DNA from 2 places in the Luteimonas sp. S4-F44 genome. Region 2 is predicted to be linked to the other one. Evidence: predicted binding sites of a transcription regulator. Region 2 holds the regulator's gene; the other holds the start of a gene.

Region 1 (10,127 bases), 1.6 Mb from region 2:
ACGGCGCGTTCAAGCGGCTGGTCGGGCGCGTCGGCGAGCCGGTGATCCGGCTGGCGGTGCGCCAGGCGATGCGGATCATGGGCCACCAGTTCGTCATGGGGCGCACCATCGGCGAAGCGCTGACGCGCTCGCGCAAGGGCGCCAACGCCGCCTACCGCTACTCGTTCGACATGCTCGGCGAGGCCGCGCTGACCCAGCGCGACGCCGACCGCTATCTGAAGGCCTACCAGGATGCGATCGACGCGATCGGCCGCTCGGGCCGCTTCAGCGACGAGATCGCCGCGCCGTCGATCTCGGTCAAGCTCTCGGCCCTGCATCCACGCTACGAACACGCCAAGCACGCGCGCGTGCTGGCCGAGCTGGCGCCGCGGCTGGGTGACCTGGCGCAGCGCGCGAAGGGCTATCGCATCGGCCTGACCGTCGACGCGGAAGAAAGCGACCGCCTGGAACTGTCGCTCGATGTCATCGAGGCCGCGCTGCGCACGCCGTCGCTGGCCGGCTGGGACGGCTTCGGCATCGTCGTGCAGGCCTACCAGAAGCGGGCGCCGTTCGTGATCGACTGGATCGCCGCACTCGCCCGCGATCTGGGCCGGCGCATCCCGGTGCGCCTGGTCAAGGGCGCGTACTGGGACAGCGAGGTCAAGCGCGCCCAGGTCGAGGGCCATCCGGGCTACCCGGTGTTCACGCGCAAGCCCAACACCGACGTCAGCTACCAGGCCAACGCGCGCCGCCTGCTGTCGGCGACCGACGCGATCTACCCGATGTTCGCCACCCACAACGCGCAGACCATCGCCGCGGTGCACCGCCTGGCCGGCACGCTGCTGGGCCCGCGCACCGCCGGCACGCCGTACCGCTTCGAGTTCCAGAAGCTGCACGGCATGGGCGACGACCTCTACGCCGAAGTCATTCCGGCCGACCGCCTCGACGTGCCGTGCCGGGTGTACGCCCCGGTCGGCTCGCACGAGGACCTGCTGCCGTACCTGGTGCGCCGCCTGCTCGAGAACGGCGCCAACTCCAGCTTCGTCAACCGGATCAGCGACGAAGACGTCGCGATTGACGACCTGATCCGCGATCCGGTCGAGGTTGTCGCCGGTTTCGCGTCCATTCCCCACCCCCGCATTCCGCTGCCGGTCGATCTCTACCGCAGCCAGTCCTTCGACAGGAGCAACTCCATGGGCGTCAACCTCGCCAACGACGCGCAGCTCGCCACGCTCGCCGAGCAGATCCGCAGCGCGCCGACGTCGTGGTCGGCGACGCCGCTGGTGCCCGGCGCCACGGCGGCCGGCGCCAAGACCGAGGTCACCAACCCCGCCGACCGCCGCGTGCGCGTGGGCGAGTGGATCGCCGCCGACACCGCCACGGTCGAACGCGCGCTGACCAACGCGGTCGCCGCGCAACCAGGCTGGGACGCCACGCCGGTCGCCTCGCGCGCGGCGATCCTCGAACACGCCGCCGACCTGCTCGAGCAGCGCATGCCGCAGTTCATCGCCCTGTGCACCCGCGAGGCCGGCAAGACGATTCCAGACGGCGTCGCCGAAGTCCGCGAGGCGGTGGATTTCCTGCGCTACTACGCCGGCCAGGCGCGCAGTGCATTCGTGCCCGAAGCGCTGCCCGGCCCGACAGGTGAATCGAACGCGCTGCAGCTGTCGGGCCGCGGCGTGTTCGTGTGCATCAGCCCTTGGAACTTCCCGCTGGCGATCTTCGCCGGCCAGATCGCGGCCGCGCTGGCGGCCGGCAACAGCGTGATCGCCAAGCCCGCCGAGCAGACCACGCTGGTCGGCTTCGAGGCGGTGAAGCTGCTGCACGAAGCCGGCATCCCCAAGGACGTGTTGCAGTACCTGCCCGGCGACGGGGCCACCGTCGGCGCGGCGCTGACGTCAGACCCGCGCGTGGCCGGCGTCGCCTTCACCGGCTCGACCGATACTGCGCGCGCGATCAACCGCGCGCTCGCCGCGCGCGATGCCGCGATCGGCGTGCTGATCGCCGAGACCGGCGGCCAGAACGCGCTGATCGCCGACTCCTCGGCGCTGCCCGAGCAGTTGGTCAAGGACGCACTGGCCTCTGCCTTCACCTCCGCCGGCCAGCGCTGCTCGGCCGCGCGCGTGCTGTACGTGCAGGACGACATCGCCGACAAGGTGATCGGCATGATCGCCGGCGCGATGAAGGAACTGACCGTCGGCGACCCGGGGCTGCTGGCGACCGACATCGGCCCGGTGATCGATCCCGACGCGAAGGCGCTGCTCGACGAGCACGCCGCGCGGATGCAGGGCGCGGCCAAGCCGATCGCCGAGGCCCGGCTCGGGCCCGGCACCGAGCACGGCACGTTCTTTGCCCCGCGCGCCTGGGAACTGCAATCGCTGTCCCAGCTCACGCGCGAGAACTTCGGTCCCGCGCTGCACGTGATCCGCTGGAAGGGCGACCAGCTCGACGCGGTCGTCGACGCGATCAACGCGACCGGCTTCGGTCTGACGCTCGGCATCCACTCGCGCATCGACGAGACCGTGGAGCGGATCATCCAGCGCGCGAAGGTCGGCAACATCTACGTCAACCGCAACCAGATCGGCGCCGTCGTCGGTGTGCAGCCGTTCGGCGGCCAGGGCCAGTCGGGCACCGGCCCCAAGGCCGGCGGCCCGCACTACCTGCCGCGCTTTGCGACCGAGAAGACCGTCACCATCAACACCACCGCCGCCGGCGGCAACGCCTCCCTGCTGACGTTGGGTGAGTGAGCGCGTTTACGAAGCACTGCTTCGTGCGCGAAACGAACGCCCGCCGTGCGACGGCGGGCCGGATGAGTAGCCGCGGCTTGCGCGGCATGCCGCGCGCGGCTGCGAACGCCCGCCATGCTTTGGCGGGCCGGATGAATGAAGCGCTGGCCATCGCCGCGCAGCTCACCTCCCCCGCTCGTGGGGGAAGTCGGCGCGCATAGCGCGCCGGGCGGGGGCACGGGCCGTCCAGCAAAAGCCGCACAGCGCGCGCGTCACCTCCCTAACAACGCGGGGAACGCATCAGTCATCCTCACCGCGCGGAGTCGTCGGCCCCATCCGCCGGCGCAGCCGGCAGCACCGTCCGCAGCCCGCGGGCCTGCAGCCGCGCGAGCACCCCGGCGACCATCTCGACGTTACGGCCATGGCGCGCGCCCTCGTGCAGCAACACGATCGCGCCTGGTGCCAGGTCGGCATCGATGCGCGCGACGACCTTCGCCGTGTCGCGCTCCACCGCGTCGAAGCCGCGCGCGCTCCAGGCCACGCGCGCCAGCCCGGCGTCGCGCAATGGGGCATGCACGAACGGATTGGTGTGGCCGACCACCGAGCGAAACCACACCGGCGCCAGCCCGGCGACCGTTGTCAGCGTGCGCTGGCAATCCGCGATTTCGCGCCGCATCCGCGCCGGCCCCAGTGCCCAGAACCGGGTTTGCGGATGCTGCTGGGTGTGGTTGCCGATGCCGTGGCCGCGCGCGACGATCTCGCGCACCAACGCCGGACGCGCGGCCGCGCGTTCGCCCACGAGGAAGAACGTCGCCCGCGCCGCGTGCGCATCGAGCAGGTCGAGCAGCGGCCGGGTGTCGTCCGAGGGACCGTCATCGATGGTCAGCCAGACACCGGTCTCGCCCTCGGGCAGGCGGCGGAGCACCGGCCCGTACAGCGGCGAACCAGGCGCCAGCACACCCCACAGGCACAGCGCATGGCTGGCCAACAGCAGCGGCAAGCCGACCTGCCAGCCCCATTGCCACCACATCCACGCGACCAGCGCCTGGGAGGCGAGCAACAGCGGCAGCCACAGGTGCGGGCGACGGGGCGGACGGTGCGGCGACATGGCGCGCATCATGCCATCGCGGCCGCCGCGCACCGCAGCATTCCGCCGGCGCGACCACCGGTCGCGGGCTTGCGTTGGCGGCCCCGCGCTACCATGTCGGTCTTCCCGCCTGTTCCAGGATGTTCTGCCATGTCCCTCGACCCCGCCCTCCGCACCCGCATCGAGACCCTGCTGCAGGGCAACCGCGCCGTGCTGTTCATGAAGGGCTCGCCGATGGCGCCGCAGTGCGGGTTCTCGGCCAAGGCCGTGTCCGCGCTCGACGCGGTCGGCGTCGACTATGCCCACGTCAATGTGCTGGAAGACGGCGAGATCCGCGAAGGCATCAAGGTCTATGGCGAATGGCCGACGATCCCGCAGCTCTACGTCGACGGCGAACTGGTCGGCGGCAGCGACATCATCGAGCAGATGGCTGGCAGCGGCGAACTGCACGGGCTGTTCGGCGTCGAGGCCCCAGACCGCACGCCGCCGACGATCGCGATCACGCCGGCTGCGCGCGAGATGATCGCCAAGGCGTTGGCCGATGCCGGCGGCGACTACGCACTGCAGATCGACATCGACCGCAATTTCCGCGCCCGCCTGCAGCTGGCACCGCGCAACCCGTCGGCGATCGTCAGCGACGTCGCCGGCCTGCTGGTGCAGTTCGACCTGGCCAGCGCGCGCCGCGCCGAAGGCCTGACGATCGATTTCGCCGACGACATCCGTGGCCGGGGCCTGGTGATCGACAACCCCAACGCGCCCAAGTCGGTCCAGGAGATCGCCCCGACCGAGGCGGACGACCGGATCGCCGCCGGCACGCTCACGCTGGTCGATGTCCGGCCTCCAGAGGAGCGCGCCACGGCCTCGGTCTCGCGTCCGTTCGAAGTCCTCGACGGCGACGGCATCCAGCGGTTGCAAGCACTGCCCAAGGACACCCCGCTGGCGTTCCTGTGCCACCACGGCGGTCGCAGCCTCCAGGCCGCCGAGCACTTCCGCAATCAGGGCTTCACCCACGTCTACAACGTCACCGGCGGCATCGATGCCTGGAGCGACAGCGTCGACGGCGGCGTGCCGAAGTACTGATTCAACAGCGGCGACCGCCTGCGTGAACGCAGGTAAGCGCCGCACATCCGGTGGGCATAGGCCGCGCCGAAGCGCCCCCATCCCAAGCGTCCACCCGTGAAGGGCGCAATGCCCCGCGTTGCGGGGAAGGCGGCAAACGCATCTGGCAGGTGCTGACCTCCTCCGCTTCGCGGGGTGAGGTCAGCGCGCTCAGCGCGCGGGTGCGGGCATGGCCCGCTGCCAGCGGCACGCCACTCAAGCTCGTCGCCGCACGGTCGATATCGCTTGCGATCAGTCGCAGTCCGCCACGGCGCCCCCGGCACGTGACGACCCCGGTTGCCTTTCGATGACGTGCCTCCATGCGGAAACCGTCCAATCCGTCCGATTCCCCCGTGCGTCCGACCGGCGCGCGTGGACGTGAGGGCGCGATCGGCTCGGAGGGACTGGTCGCCTTGTTCGCGCAGGCCCATGCGCCGCATGCGCTGCTGATCGCCTTCGCCGACGGCGTCGCCGGCCTCCACGACGAGCTCGGCAGCCTCGGCCAGTACCTGCAATCAGCCTGCGCCAATAACGACTGGCCGGCCTACGGCCGCGCGATGCGGCAGCTGATCGACAAGTACATCCGCTTCGTCGATCTCGATGCGCCCGCACTGTCGGCCAGCGACCCTTCGACCCGCCTACGCGACCTGTTGCGCCAAACGCTCGGCATCGCCCTCGCGGCGTTGCTGCGCAACGAACCGGCGCTGTCGGAAGAAGCGCTCGCGCTGGCCAAGGCGTTCCGCACCACCGACGCCGGCGCGCCCGATCTCGATCGCCTGTCGCTGCGGCTCACCGACCTGTGCCGTCGCATCGACGTCCACGCCGAGGCTACCGAGGAGCAGGTCGGGCTGCTGATCGGCCTGTTCGACCTGCTGCTCGAGAACATCGGCGAATTGCTCGACGAAAAGAGCTGGCTGCATGGTCAGCTGACGCAGATCCGCGGCCTGCTCGCCGGGCCGCTGGACCGCGGCTCGATCGAGGAAGCGCGCGCAGAACTGCGCGAGGTGATCTACCGGCAGGGCGTTCTCAAACAGGGCATCGAGGCGTCCAAGGTCGCGATGAAGACGATGATGTCGACCTTCGTCGAGCGCCTGGACGGCATGGCCTTGCACACCGGCGAGTACCAGGACCGGTTGGCCGGGCATGCGCAACGGATCCGCGAGGCGCGCAGCATCGCCGGCCTCAGCACCGTCCTTGACCAGGTGCTCGACGACACCAGCCGGATCCAGGCGCAGGCGCTGCGCGCGCGCGACGACCTGATCGCCGCGCGGCGCGAGGTCGAGCAGAGCGAAAAGCGCATCCACCAGTTGGAGCAGAAGCTGCGCGATGCCGCCGGACTGGCGCGTGAGGACGAGCTCACCTCCTGCTTGAACCGGCGCGGCTTCGACGAGGCCTTCGAGCGCGAGGCGCTGCGCGCGCGCGCGGACCGGCCGCTGTGCATGGCGCTGGTGGACCTGGACGACTTCCGCCGCCTCAACGCCACCCACGGCCACCTGGGCGGCGACGCCGCGCTGCGCCATTTCGTCGACGTCGCCCGCCTCACCCTGCGCGACAACGACGTCCTGGGCCGCTTCGGCGGCGAAGAGTTCGTGATCATGATGCCGGCCACGACGCTCGCCCACGCCCTCGCCGCGCTGGCGCGCCTGCGCACCGTGCTCGTGCATCGGCCGGTCGTCCACGACGAGACCCGCATCGTGATCACCTTCAGCGCCGGCGTCGCACTGCGCCGACCGAACGAAACGCTCGAGTCACTGCTCAAGCGTGCCGACCTGGCGATGTACAGCGCCAAGCGCGCCGGCAAGGACCGCGCGATGGCCGCGCAGGTGTGAGCCGCGCGCGCCGCGGCGGGTCGGGAGGCTACACTCCCGCGATCGCGTCGAAGGATGTCGCATGCTGCCGGGCTGGATCCTGCTGCTGGTGTCGCTGGGCTACGCCGCGTTGCTGTTCGCGGTGGCGTGGTATGGCGACCGGCGGCCGCTGTATCCACAGCGGCCGTGGCTGCGCCCGCTGGTCTACAGCCTGGCGCTGGCGGTGTACTGCTCGTCGTGGACCTTCTACGGCGCGGTCGGCACTGCCGCGCGCCAGGGCATCGGTTACCTGCCGATCTACCTCGGCCCGCTGCTCGTGCTGCTGTTCGGCTGGCGCATCCTCGAGCGACTGGCGCTGATCGCGCAGTCGCAGAACACCGTCTCGATCGCCGACTTCATCGCCTCGCGCTACGGCCGCTCGCAGCGGCTGGCGGCGATGGTCGCGGGCATCGCGCTGGTGGCGGCAGTGCCGTACCTGGCGCTGCAGTACAAGGCGGTGGCGATCAGCCTGGGCGTGCTCGGCGGCCCGGATGACGCGGTCACGCCATTCGGCGACCCGGCGTTCTACGTCGCGGTGCTGATGGCACTGTTCGCCATCCTGTTCGGCACCCGCAAGGTCGATGCCACCGAGCACCGGCCCGGCCTGATGCTGGCGGTGGCGCTCGAATCACTGATCAAGCTGCTGGCGTTGGTCACGGTCGGCCTGTTCGCGACGCTGTGGCTGGGCGCGCGCGACCTGCACATGGTCGAGGCCACACGCGCGCTGATCGACAACGCGCCGCCCAGCGGCTTCGTGGCGCAGAGCCTGCTCGCGTTCGCGGCGCTGATCTGTCTGCCGCGCCAGTTCCACGTGGCGGTGGTCGAATGCGGCGACGTGCGCGACATCCGTCGTGCACGCTGGCTGTTCGGCGGCTACCTGATGATCGTCTGCCTGATGGTGCTGCCGATCGCCAGCGCCGGCGTCACGTTGTTCGGCCGCGACGGCCCGGTCGCCCCCGACAGCTTCGTGCTGGCGCTGCCGATGGCCGAGAACGCCAACGTGATCGCGCTGTTCGCCTACATCGGCGGGTTCTCGGCGGCGACCGGCATGGTCATCGTGTCGTCGGTCGCGCTGGCGACGATGCTCAGCAACGACCTGGTGATGCCGCTGCTGCTGCGCCGCGGCTACGCCGAACGCCACGGCGGCAATGTCGGCTCCACCGTGCTGTGGATCCGCCGGGTGGCGATCATCGCGCTGGCCGCATTGGCCTATGGGTACTACCGGGTCAGCGGCTCGGACACCACGCTGGCCGCTTACGGCTTGATGTCGTTCGCGGCGGTGGCGCAGTTCGCGCCGGCGCTGATCGGCGGGCTGTACTGGCGCGGTGCCAGCCGCCGCGGCGTCGAGGCCGGGCTGTTGCTGGGCTTCGCGATCTGGAGCTACACGCTGATGCTGCCCGCGCTGACCGAGTCGGGCTGGATCCAGCCGCAGTGGCTCGATGCCGGCCCGTTCGGCATCGCCTGGCTGCGGCCGCGCGCGCTGTTCGGGCTCGCCGGCTGGGACCCGCTGACCCACGGCACGTTCTGGTCGTTGCTTGGCAACGTCGGCGCGCTGCTGCTGGTGTCGGCGCGCTGGCGGCCCTCGCTCGACGAGCGCCTTCGCGCCGCACCCTTCCTCGACCCATATGCCGAGCGGCGTGCACTCGCATCGGAGGACTGGAGCGGCAACATCCGCGTTGGCGACCTGCTAACGCTGATCGGCCGCATCGTCGGCGACCGCACCGCGCGACGCGCATTCGATGAACACGCGCAGACGCAGGCGCGGCCCTTGGTGCTCAATGCCTCGGCTGACCGGACCTGGCTGCAGTTTACCGAGCGCCAGCTCGCCGCCGCGGTCGGCGCCTCGTCGGCGCGCCTGTTGATGACCAGCGCACTCAAGGGCTCGGGCATGGAGGTCGACGAGGTCGTCGCGATGCTCGACGAGGCCGGCCAGGAACTGCGCTTCAACCGCGAGGTGCTGTCCTCGACACTGGAAAACATCGACCACGGCGTGAGCGTGGTCGACCGCACCATGCGCCTGGTGGCGTGGAATCGCAGCTACCAGCGCCTGTTCGGCTATCCCGACAACATGCTCTACGTCGGCCGTCCGGTCGCCGACCTGATCCGCTACAACGCCGAGCGCGGCGAGCTTGGCCCGCGCGACGCGATCGACATCCAGACCGAGGTCGACAAGCGCATCGCCTACATGCGCGCCGGCTCGCCGCACGTCTCCGAACGCGTGCTCGGCAACGGCCAGGTCATCGAACTGCGAGGTCAGCCGCTGCCCGGCGGTGGCTATGCGACCAGCTACAGCGATGTCACCGACTACAAGCGCGCCGAACGCGAGCTGCGCGAGGTCAACGAAACACTCGAACAACGCGTGGCCGAGCGCACCCGTGAGGCCGAGGCCGCGCAGGAGTCGCGCTCGCGCTTCCTCACCGCGGTCAGCCACGACGTGCTGCAACCGCTCAATGCCGCGCGACTGTTCACCTCCGCGCTGCGCGAGACCCCCGATCCGGGCGAACAGCGCCACCTGGCCGAGCGCATCGACACCTCGCTGCGCGCCGCCGAGGAACTGCTCGACGGCCTGCTCGACGTCTCCCGGCTCGATGCCGGCGCGCTCAAGCCGGACATCGTCGACTTCGACGTCGCCGAACTGCTACGCCAGCTCGCCGGCCAATACGCGCCGATGGCCAAGGCGCGTGGCCTGGACATCCGCCTGCACGCCCCGCCCACGCCCGTACGCAGCGACCGCCGCCTGCTGCGTCGCGTGTTGCAGAACTTCCTGGCCAATGCGCTGCGCTACACCCGCAGCGGCCGCATCGTGCTGGCGGCGCGCCGGCGCGGCGACGAGGTCGCGCTGCAGGTCTGGGACACCGGGCCGGGCATTCCCGAGCACCACATGAGCCAGATCTACGACGAGTTCCACCGCTACGAGCACAGCTTCGACTGGGACGGCCGCGGCCTCGGCCTTGGCCTGTCGATCTGCCAGCGCATCTCGCGTCTGCTGGGGCATACGCTCGACGCGCGCGCGATGGTCGGCCGCGGCAGCATGTTCTCGATCACCGTGCCGCGCAGCGCATCGGCGGCGATCGTCGCTGCACCGGCGCCCGCACCACTGCGCGACGAATCGCTGCGCGGTCTGCGCGTGCTGTGCGTGGACAACGACGACGACATCCTCGCCGGCATGCGCGCCCTGCTGCGGCGCTGGGACGCGCTGCCGCTGTGCGCCAAGACCATCGACGAGGCGATCGCGGCGATGGACGAGGCGCCCGATGTACTGCTCGTCGACTTCCACCTGCACGACCGGCTTGACGGCCTCGACACCCTCGACGCCCTGCGCGGCATGGCGCCCGAGACGCCCGGCGCCCTACTGACCGCCGACGGCAGCGACGCGCTCAAGCAAACCGC
Region 2 (10,127 bases):
TTTGCTCCTGCCCACTCGATCAGTGCGTTTGTCTTCGGCGCGCGCGTCGCGCCGGCCGGGGACTGCTCCTCGGCTCGGTCAGCCATCCTGGCTGACTCGCCGTCGCGGTCCATCCATGGCCCGCTGCCGTGATCCCCGACCAGCACGACGCACTGAGGCCGACAGCGCGTGACTTCCTCAAGCAGGCGACTCCGCATCCAACCGAAGTCGGGCTGCCAATGTCCGCAGCAGCGGACTGACGGTCGGTGGCCGCGTCGAGCGCGCCAGGGGTGAGCTCGCTCTGCTTGCGCGGCATGCCGCGCGAGTGGGCGAACGCCCGGCGTGCTGCACCGGGCCGGGCCTATCCGCGAGGCGGAGCGGCGCGCGCCCAAGTCAAGGCTGGGTGAGAGCACGCGGGGTCAGAGCCCGGTTTTTCGGCTTGTCGGCCGGCAGGCCGGTCTCCATCCGAAGCGGAGCGTTTCAGGCGCGTACCGGTGGCCGCCGTGAGGCTCAGCGGGCGGTGTAGAGCGGCATCGACAGCAGTCGGGAGGCGTCGAGCAGCAGCATGACCGCGCCGCCGAGACGTGCGATGCCGCGGATGCGGTGGTCGCCGACCGGGGCGAGGCGGGAGGTGTGGGCGCCTTCGATCTGGGCATCGGAGACCACGGCCACGTCCTCGACCGTGGACACGCGCAGGCCGAGCGTGTCGCCGTGTTCCTCGAGCACGACGATCCGCGTCGATGGCGTGTCCTCGACGGCGGTGTCGCCCAGTTGCAGGCCCAGGTCGACGACCGGCACGACCTGGCCGCGCAGATTCATCAGGCCGGCCAAGCACGGCGATGCGCCGCGCACCGGCAGCAGCGGGGCGGGCAGCACGACCTCGCGGATCTTCAGCAGTTCCAGGCCATAGATCTGCCCGCCGCAGCGCAGCCGCAGCCAGCGGGCCTGACGCTCGCCGCTGCGGCGCGGCGGCGGAATGTCGTCGTGGGCCGGTGCGCTCGCGACGCGCGGCGACGCGCGGGCAGGCGCCGCGGCGGCCGCGGTCTGCGCGCGCGCCGCAGGCGCGGGGGGCCGTGGCTGCGGTGCGGCCGGTGCCGGCGGTGGTGGCGCAGAAGTCGGTGCCGGCGTCGGGCTGTGCGGTGCCGGCACAGGGGGCGCCGCGACCGCGGGGGGCGGCGTCGGCGCGGGGGCCGTCGGCACCGGGGCCGCCGACAGCAGCACGCCGAGGTAGTCGTCGACGACCTCGGCGGCGTTCATGCCGCGTGCTCCAGCGCCTGGTCTTCGGCCAACAGCCAGTCGAGCGCGCGGCCGTAGGCCGAGAATGCGCGGCCCGGCGGATGGCCGTTGACCACCTGCTGGGCGAGTGCGTCGGCGTTGCTGAGCTGGGTGTCGACCGGGACCGCCTCGTCCCAGATCTTGCCGGCGTACTCGTCCTGCAGCTGCGCCAGCGTCTCGCGCCCGATCCGGGTGCGGCGGTCGTACATGGTCGGCACCACCGAGACCGGCAGCGGCCGTTGCCGGGAGCGTTCGACCATTTCGGCCGTGCGCACCATGCCGGCCAGGCCATAGAGCGCCAGCGGCTCGCACTGCGTGGGCACGATCACCCGGTCCGCCGCTGCCAGGGCGTTGACCATCAACAGGCCGAGCGTGGGCGGGCAGTCGAGCAGGATCGCATCGTGGCCGCCGGTGTGCCGGGTGATCGCCTGCGACAGCGCCAGGCCCAGACCCGGCTGGGTCGCGCTGCGGCGTTCGAGCGTTGCCAGCGCGGTCTGCGCGCAGACGTAGTCCAGGCCTTCGGTCGGCGAGGCGCGCATCAGCGCGGCCAGGCTCGAGGGTGGGGTGGCGAACAGGTCGGCCACGCCCGCAGGCGGTGGGTCGGTCGGGATGCCGAACGCTCGGGTGAGCGAGGCATGCGGGTCGAGATCGACCAGCAGCACGCGCAACCCGCGCGCGACCATCGCGCGGCCGAGGGCCAGCGTGGTCGTGGTCTTGCCGACGCCGCCTTTCTGGTTGGCGATCGCCCAGACGCGCATCAGGTCTCTCCTCGGGGATGGGGGGGCAGGGTATCGGGGGCGCGGTCGGCGGCGACCGCAGGGATGGCATCGAGCGCGACCGGCTGCGTGGGCGACGGCCCGCCGATCGGCTGCCCCTGGGGCGACTCGGGCTCGGCCAGCACCATCAGCACCACGCGCCGGTTGGCGTTGCGGCCAGCCTCGCTGGCGTTGTCGGCCTTGGGTCGCTGTTCGCCGTAGCCGACCATCACCAGCCGCTCGGGCGCCAGGCCCTCGCGCACGAACAGGTGCACCACGCTGGCCGCGCGCGCGGCCGACAGTTCCCAGTTCGACGGGAACTGCGCGGTGCGGATCGGGCGATCGTCGGTGTAGCCCTCGATCCGGATCGGATTGGGCAGCCCGCGCAGCACCGCGGCCAGTCGACCGAGCAGCGACTGCGCGCCGAAGTCGAGTGTCGCCGAGCCGCTGGGGAACAGGATGTCGCTGTTGATCTCGACCTCCAACCAGAGGTCGGCGCGGCGCACGGTGATCAGCCGCGCATGCACCATCTCCGACAGCGCGTCCTCGAGCTGCAGCGCGATGCGCGCCAGCTGCTGGCGCGAAGCGGCCCGCGCCGCACCGTCGGCGCCATCGTCGATGCGGTCGCTGCGCATCTTCGATTCGAGCATCGGCTGCAGCGGCGAGTCGAGCACCGGCGAGGCACTGCCCGGGCCGCGCCGCGCGCCGCCGGGAATCGGCACCGCGGCCTTGAGGCTGGCATCGCGGTAGACGTTGTCGCCGACCTGGATCGGGTCGATCGTCCGCGGCGTGCCGCTGAACGCATTCGCCAGCGAACTGGCCATCACCCGGTACTTGCCCTCGTTGAGCGAGGACACGGCGTACATGACCACGAAGAACGCCAGCAGCAGCGTCATCAGGTCGGCGTAGGGAATGGCCCAGGCCTCGTGGTTGGCGTGTTCCTCGTGGTGGACGCGTCGTGCCATCGTCGCCGGCTCAGTGCAGGAAGCCGGCCAGACGGGCCTCGATGTTGCGCGGATTTTCGCCCTGGGCGATCGCGATCAGGCCCTCGATCGCCAGCTCGCGCTCGCCGCTGCGGCGGCCGATCACGCTCTTGAGCTTGGAGGCGACCGGCAGGAAGAACAGGTTGGCCGAGGCGATGCCGTAGATCGTGGCGGTAAAGGCGGCAGCGATGCCGTGGCCGAGCTTGGACGGATCGGCCAGGTTCTTCATCACCGCGATCAGCCCGAGCACCGCGCCGACGATGCCGAGCGTGGGCGCGTAGATGCCCATGCCCTCGAACACTTTCGCTGCCGCCAGGTCCTGTTGTTCCTCGCCGTGCAGTTCGATCTCCAGCATGTGCCGGATCGCCTCCGGCTCGACGCCGTCCACCAGCATCTGCAGGCCCTTGCGCAGGAACGGGTCGCTCTGCGACTCGACGTAGGCTTCCAGGCCCAGTAGCCCCTGTTTGCGCGAGACGTTGCTCCACTCCAGCAGTTGCGCGATCAGTGCGCCGCGGTCGGCCGTGGGTGGGCGGATCGTCCAGCGCAGGATCCGCAGCGCGCGCTTGAACACGCTCGGCGGCGTGTGCAGCAGGATCGAGGCGAGCGTGCCGACGATCACGATCACGAAGGCGGCCGGCGACCACAGCGCGCCGAGCCCGGCACCCTTGAGGATGCTGCCGCCCACCAGGGCGGCGAGGGCGAGCGCGAGTCCGACGACGCTGAAAAGGTCCATGATCGCGATATCGGCGCGGGGCGCGGCGACTTGAGCCGCGCGCGGACGCTCAGGGTCCGCGCAGCGCGTCCACGTCGAGGATCAGCGCGAGCCGGCCATCGCCGATCAAGGTCGCGCCGGCATAGCCGGGCAGGCCGCGCAACGCGCGCGGCAGCGGCTTGATGACCACCTCTTCGCGCCCGCGCACTTCGTCGACGACCAGACCGAAGCGACTGTCGCCCCGCTGCAGCACCACGATGGTCAGCAACGCCGTTTCCAGTGCGGGCCGGTCGAGCCAGTGCCGCAGGTCGAGCAGCGAGAGCGTATGCGAGCGCCGATCGAGCGCGGCGCGGCCGTCGAACCAGTTGACCGTGCGCGCCGGTGCATGCAGCACTTCCTGCACGCGGGCCAGCGGCAAGGCATAGGCATCGCCGGCGGCGTGGACCAGCAGGGTCGGCAGGATCGCCAGCGTCAGCGGCACGCGCAGCGTGAAGCGGCTGCCGCGACCGAGTTCGGATTGCACCTGGATCTGCCCGCCGAGCTCGCGGATCCGCGACTGCACCACGTCCATGCCGACGCCGCGCCCCGAGATGTCGCTGACCTCGGTGCGTGTCGACAGCCCGGCCAGGAAGATCAGATGCAGACATTCCTCGGCATTCAGGCGCGCGGCCGACTCGGCGTCGATCAGGCCCTTCTCGCGGGCCTTGGCGCGCAGGCGCTCGGGATCGATGCCGGCGCCGTCGTCCTGGACCTCGATGCCGACGTAATCGCCCTGCTGCTGGGCGATCAGCCGGACCTTGCCGGCGCGCGACTTGCCGGTCGCCTCGCGCAGGTCCGGCGTCTCCACGCCGTGGTCGATCGCGTTGCGGACCAGGTGGATCAGCGGGTCGGCCAGCGCTTCGACCAGGTTGCGGTCGAGCTCGGTGTCGGCGCCGACCAGTTCCAGATCCACTTCCTTGTCGAGCGCGCGGGCGACATCGCGGGCAACCTTGGGAAAGCGCGAGAACACCTTGCCGACCGGTTGCATGCGCGTGCGCATGACCGCGCCCTGCAGGCGTGCGGTGGCGTTGTCCAGGGTGGCGACGGCGCGGTCGAGGTCCTCGTCACGCAATCGTGCGCGCAGTGTCTTGAGGCGGTTGCGGGCCAGCACCAGTTCGCCGACCAGGTCGACGATCGCGTCGAGCCGACGGGTATCGACGCGGACGGTCTGTTCGCGCTCGGCCGTTGCCTGCGCGGCGGCCGCTCTGGCCGGTGCCGGCGGCGCGCCGCGCGGTGCGGGGCCAGGTGGGGGCGCCACGACTGCGGCGGCGGGCGCTGGCGCCGCGCCGGGTGCATGCGCACCGTGCAGTTGGTCGAGCAGTGCCTCGAATTCGTCATCGTCGATCGTGTCGCCGCCCGCGGCCGGCGCGGCGGCGACCGGTGTGGCGCCCGGCGCAGCCTTGCCGTGCAGCTGATCGAGCAGGGCTTCGAACTCGTCGTCGTCGATCGGATCGTTCGGACCTGGTGCGGGCGCGGGAACCGATGCGCCGGGCGCCGCGTTGCCGTGCAACTGGTCGAGCAGCGCCTCGAACTCGTCGTCGTCGATCATCTCACCGCCCGCCGCAGACGCTGCGGCGACGGCCGGAGCCACGCGGGTGGCCGGGGCGGGCGCCGCGGGCGCCACGGTGTCGAGCGCGAAGCCGGCGATCAGAGCGGGCGGGGCATGCGGCACGTCGTCGCCGGTCTCGACCGCGTCGACCATTGCCTGCAGCCAGTCGAGCGACTGCTGCGCGGCGTCGAAGTGCCGCGGCAGCAGGGTCGCGGTGCCCGAGCGTGCGGCGCCCAGCGTTTCTTCCGCGGCATGGCACAGCTCCACCAGCGCGGTCGCGCCAAGGAAGCCGGCGCCGCCCTTGAGCGTGTGGAAGGCCCGGAAGACCGCGTTGAGCTGCTCGCGGTCGTCGGGCGTCTGCTCCAGCTCGACCAGTTGCCCGCCCAGGTCGACGAGCAGCTCGCGTGCCTCGAGCACGAAATCGGCAGCGATGTCGGGCGAGAACTGCATCGCTCAGAGTCCCAGGCGCGAGAGCAGGTCGTCGGCGTCGTCCTGGCCGACGGTGCCGGTGTCGAGCCCGGCGACTGCCGGTCCGGCGGCACGCAGGCGGTCGTTCTCGCCGTCGGCGGACGGCAGCCCGAGCGCGCCAAAGCCTTCGTGCACGCCGCGCACGATGCCGGCGACGCGGCGAATGATCTGCCCGCCCAGGTCCTGGTGGCTCTGCGCCAGCGCCATTTCGCGCAGGTTCTCGCGCAGCGCGTCGAGGGTCGCGGTCTGCGCGGCGTCCAGCGTGCCGGCGCGCAACTGCGCAACATGCGCGCGGCTGTCCTCGATCAAATCGAGCGTGCGGTGGGTGGCCTGCTCGGTCATCGTCACCACGTGGTCGAGGCGGGCACAGGCATCGTCGAGCCCGCCCTGCGCGGGGGCGGCCGGCAGGGTGTCGAGCGCCTGCGCCAGTTCGCGCGCCAGCCGGCCCAGGCCGTCGACGAGCGTGCGTGCGCGGGCGGCGGCGAGCGCGTCGACCTGCCGGCGCCAGCCGGCCTCGTCGCCGCGTTCGAGTGCTTCGAGCGCGTCATGCAGCAGCCCGGCGAGCTGGCTGCGATCGGTGGTCGCCGTGGCGGTGGCGGTCACGCTGCGCCCCCCAGGCGCTCGAAGATCTTGTCCAGCTTCTCCGACAGCGTCTGCGCGGTGAACGGCTTGATGATGTAGCCGTTCACGCCGCTCTGCGCGGCCTCGATGATCTGCTCGCGCTTGGCCTCGGCGGTGACCATCATCACCGGCAGCGCGCGGAACTTGGGATCGGCGCGGATCGCGCGCAGCAACTCGATGCCGGTCATGCCGGGCATGTTCCAGTCGGTGATGACCAGGTCGACCGCATCCTGGCGCAGCACCGCCATCGCGCTGTTGCCGTCCTCGGCTTCGACGGTGTTGTTGAAGCCCAGGTCAGACAACAGGTTCTTGACGATGCGGCGCATCGTCGAGAAGTCGTCGACCACGAGGATACGGATGTTCTTGTTCAAAGCGGGCTCCACGGGTGGGGCATCAGTCGGCGTTGCCGATGCCGGTATCTGCAAGTTCGAAGGTCGACAGGCGGCCGCGCAGGCGCACCACGGCCTGGCCGTGGATCTGGCACACGCGCGATTCGCTCACGCCCAGCACCGCGCCGATCTCTTTGAGGTTGAGTTCCTGTTCGTAGTACAGCGACAGCACCAGCTGTTCGCGCTCAGGCAATAGCTTGATCGCCACGGCCAGTTCCCGGCCGAACTCGCTGCGCACCAGGTGTTCCTGCGGCGTCGGCCCGCCGTCGCGATTGGCCGGCTCGACTTCGCCGTGGTCCTCGACGTGCGAGTCCAGGCTCAGCACCTGGCCGCGGGCGGCGTCTTCGAGCAGGCGTTGATAGTCGGCGAGCGGCATCTGCAGCTTGGCCGCGACCTCCTGCGCGCTGGCGGCGCGACCGCTGGCCTGCTCGATCTCGCGGATCGCGGCGGCGGCCTCGCGGGCGCGGCGATGGACCGAGCGCGGCACCCAGTCGCCGCGCCGGATCTCGTCGATCATCGCGCCGCGGATCCGGATCGAGGCATAGGTCTCGAACGACGCGCCCTGTTCGGCGTCGTAGCTGCGCGAGGCTTCGAGCAGGCCGATCATGCCGGCCTGGATCAGATCGTCGATCTCCACGCTGGCCGGCAGCCGGGCGGCGATGTGATGGGCGATGCGGCGCACCAGCTCGGCATGCACCACGACCGGGTCCGGCGCGCTGGCGCGCTGGACCGCCTGGTACTGGCGGGCGGCGGCGTTCATGCCGCCGCTCCCTGCCGCAGCAGGCGGTCGACGAAGAACTCGACGTGGCCGCGCGGCGCCGTCGGCGCCTGCCAGCGCGCGATGCGGCGTGCGATCTCCACCAGCGCCTGCGACGACGGGCTGCCCGGGTAGGCGCGCACCACCGCCTGCTGGCGCTGGACTGCGGCACGCAGCCATTCGCACTGCGGCACCGCGCCCAGGTAGTTCAGCGAGACGTCGCCGATGAAGCGCTCGCACACGCGCACGAGCTTGTCATACAGCGCGCGGCCCTCCTGCGGGCTGCGCACCATGTTGGCGACGACCTGGATCCGGTCGAGGCCGCGCTCGCGGGCGAGCACCTTGATCAGCGCATACGCATCGGTGAGCGAGGCCGGTTCATCGCAGACCACGACCACCGCGTCCTGCGCGGCCTGGCAGAAGGTCAGCACCGAGTCGGTGATGCCCGCGGCGGTATCGACCACCAGCACATCGAGATCGCGCTCGAGCTCGTTGAAGATGTTGACCAGGCCGGCATGTTCGATCGGACGTAGCTCGGCCATGTGCCGACGGCCGGACGCTGCCGGCACGATCAGCACGCCGGCCGGGCCCTCGATGATCGCCTCGTCGAGCGTGCAGCGCCCGGCGACGAGGTCGGCCAGCGTGAAGCGCGGCGACAGGCCCAGCAGCACATCGAGATTGGCCAGGCCCAGGTCCGCGTCGAGCAGCATCGTGCGCTGACCCATGCCGGCCAGCGCGATGGCGAGATTGGCCGACACGTTGGTCTTGCCGACGCCGCCCTTGCCGCCGGTGACGGCGAGGGTGCGGACGGGCGCGAACGGGGCGGGGGCGGGCAGGTCAGGCGACGGCATGCTGGGGCTTCTGGGCGTCGGGGTCGTGGAGATCGTGCGAGGGGACGATCGGCTTATCGGCATCGCGGCGAAGATCTTCAAGCCGCAATGCGAGATGGGCGGCATTGGCGCGATGCAGATCGTCGGGAATGCGCTGGCCGTCGGCGATCCAGGTCAGCGGCAGGGCGTGATCGACGGCGACCGACAGCACGCTGCCCAACCGCCCGGTCTCGTCGAGCTTGGTCAGCACCGCGCCCTGCGGGCGGGCGCCCTCGAAGCGGCGGACGACTTCGTCGAGGTCGGCGAAATGGGTGTTGGCCGGCAGCACGAGCAGGGTGCGGATCTGACGCGCGGCGCGCAGCCAGTGCAGTTGGCCGGCCAGGGCGCGATCGCGCTGGCTGAGCCCGGCGGTGTCGACCAGCACCAGGCGGTAGTCGCGCAGGCGCTGCAGTAGTTGGACCAGCCCGGTTTCGCTGTCGGCCTCGTGCACCGCGATGCCGAGCTGCCGGCCGTAGCTGTGCAGTTGTTCGCGGCCGCCCACACGCACGGTGTCGGTGGTCACCAGCGCCACGTCGCGGGCCTGGTGGCGTGCGACGTAACGCGCGGCGAGCTTGGCGATGGTCGTGGTCTTGCCGGCGCCGGTCGGGCCGACCAGCGCGATGACCCCGGCCTCCTCCAGCGGGTCGATCGGGCAGATCGGCAGGCGCTTGGACAGCAAGGCAAGCATCAGCCCGCGGACGCGGTGGGCCGGGGTGTCGGCCGGCACCTGCAAGGCGACGTCGCGGGTGATGCCGGCATCGAAACCATAGTCTTCCATCAGTTCCATGACTTGGCCGCGGGCCGGGGAACCGCGCAGGCGCTCGTCGGTCAGGCGCGCCATCTCGCGCTCGATCATCTGCCGCATCTGCACCAGTTCCTCGCGCATCTGCGCCAGCTCGCCGTCGCTGGTCGACGTCGGTGCCGGCGGTGCGGGCACGGCGACCAGCGCAGGCGACGCGGCAGCCGGCGCGCTCGGCGTCGGAGCGTGTGCGATGGGCGCGCGTGCGCTCGGGGCGGCCACGTCCTGCGCCGGTGCGGTCGGCTCGGGCGATGTCCGCGACGGAATCCCGTCGTCTTCCGCGTGCAATGCCGGTGCTGGCGCTCGTCGGCGACCGAGCAATTCGGCGAACGACGGAAATCCGGCGCCGGCGTCCGCGATCTCGGTGTGCAGGGCCTCGGCGACCGCCGCGGGCGGCGTATCGGCAACCACCGCGCTGGCCGCCGGCTGCGGCGATACAGCCTTCTCGTCCGGTGCCAACGCCCGCAGCCAGCGTTCGGCGGGCGAGTCGTTGCGGCTGTCTGCGGCCTGTGCCTGCGGTGGTTCGCTCGATGCGGCGGCTGGCGTGTCGCGCCGCTGGGCGTCATCGAGGGCGCGTTGGACCACGCTCTCGTCGTAGTTGCTGGCCGCGACAATCTCCACGCCTTCGTCGGTGCGGCGATTGGACAGGATCACGGCATCGGGGCCGTGCGCGGCCCGCACCATCTGCAGGGCGCTGCGCATATCGGCGGCGACGAAACGGCGGATGTTCATGGGCGGTGGCCGGACATGGAGAAGGGGGCATGGAGCAGGGCGAAGACGCGCGCATCGCGTCGGCCTTGGGGTCTGGGGTGTGGTGTGTGCATCGTGCGTTCTCCGTGGCGGGGCATCGCGTTCACGCGCCCCGGGTCCCTACAACCCGATCCCGCGCCTCAACTGATCGTCCCCAGCAACTTGAGCCGCTTGTCTTCGGG

Evidence for each region. Region 2 encodes FliA, which starts transcription of late flagellar genes. Its sites were predicted from a motif close to TAAAGTTTNNCNNNCNNNGGCCGATAA; they were not measured.
Region 1: a site for FliA is predicted at 5,107-5,133, ahead of MNO14_RS14840 (GGDEF domain-containing protein). Genes of this name have one in related genera too.

Annotation. Positions count from the first base shown of each region.
Region 1 covers NZ_CP093340.1:3,298,608-3,308,734, forward strand. The annotation lists gene putA (bifunctional proline dehydrogenase/L-glutamate gamma-semialdehyde dehydrogenase PutA) at 1-2,726, shown strand, start outside; gene MNO14_RS14830 (polysaccharide deacetylase family protein) at 3,016-3,813, opposite strand; gene grxD (Grx4 family monothiol glutaredoxin) at 3,943-4,872, shown strand; gene MNO14_RS14840 (GGDEF domain-containing protein) at 5,211-6,719, shown strand; gene MNO14_RS14845 (PAS domain-containing hybrid sensor histidine kinase/response regulator) at 6,781-10,127, shown strand, end outside.
Region 2 covers NZ_CP093340.1:1,729,356-1,739,482, forward strand. The annotation lists gene MNO14_RS07795 (chemotaxis protein CheW) at 490-1,236, opposite strand; gene MNO14_RS07800 (ParA family protein) at 1,233-2,012, opposite strand; gene motD (flagellar motor protein MotD) at 2,012-2,974, opposite strand; gene MNO14_RS07810 (flagellar motor protein) at 2,985-3,725, opposite strand; gene MNO14_RS07815 (chemotaxis protein CheA) at 3,775-5,742, opposite strand; gene MNO14_RS07820 (protein phosphatase CheZ) at 5,746-6,363, opposite strand; gene MNO14_RS07825 (chemotaxis response regulator CheY) at 6,360-6,752, opposite strand; gene MNO14_RS07830 (RNA polymerase sigma factor FliA) at 6,775-7,530, opposite strand; gene MNO14_RS07835 (MinD/ParA family protein) at 7,527-8,378, opposite strand; gene flhF (flagellar biosynthesis protein FlhF) at 8,365-9,927, opposite strand; gene flhA (flagellar biosynthesis protein FlhA) at 10,086-10,127, opposite strand, start outside.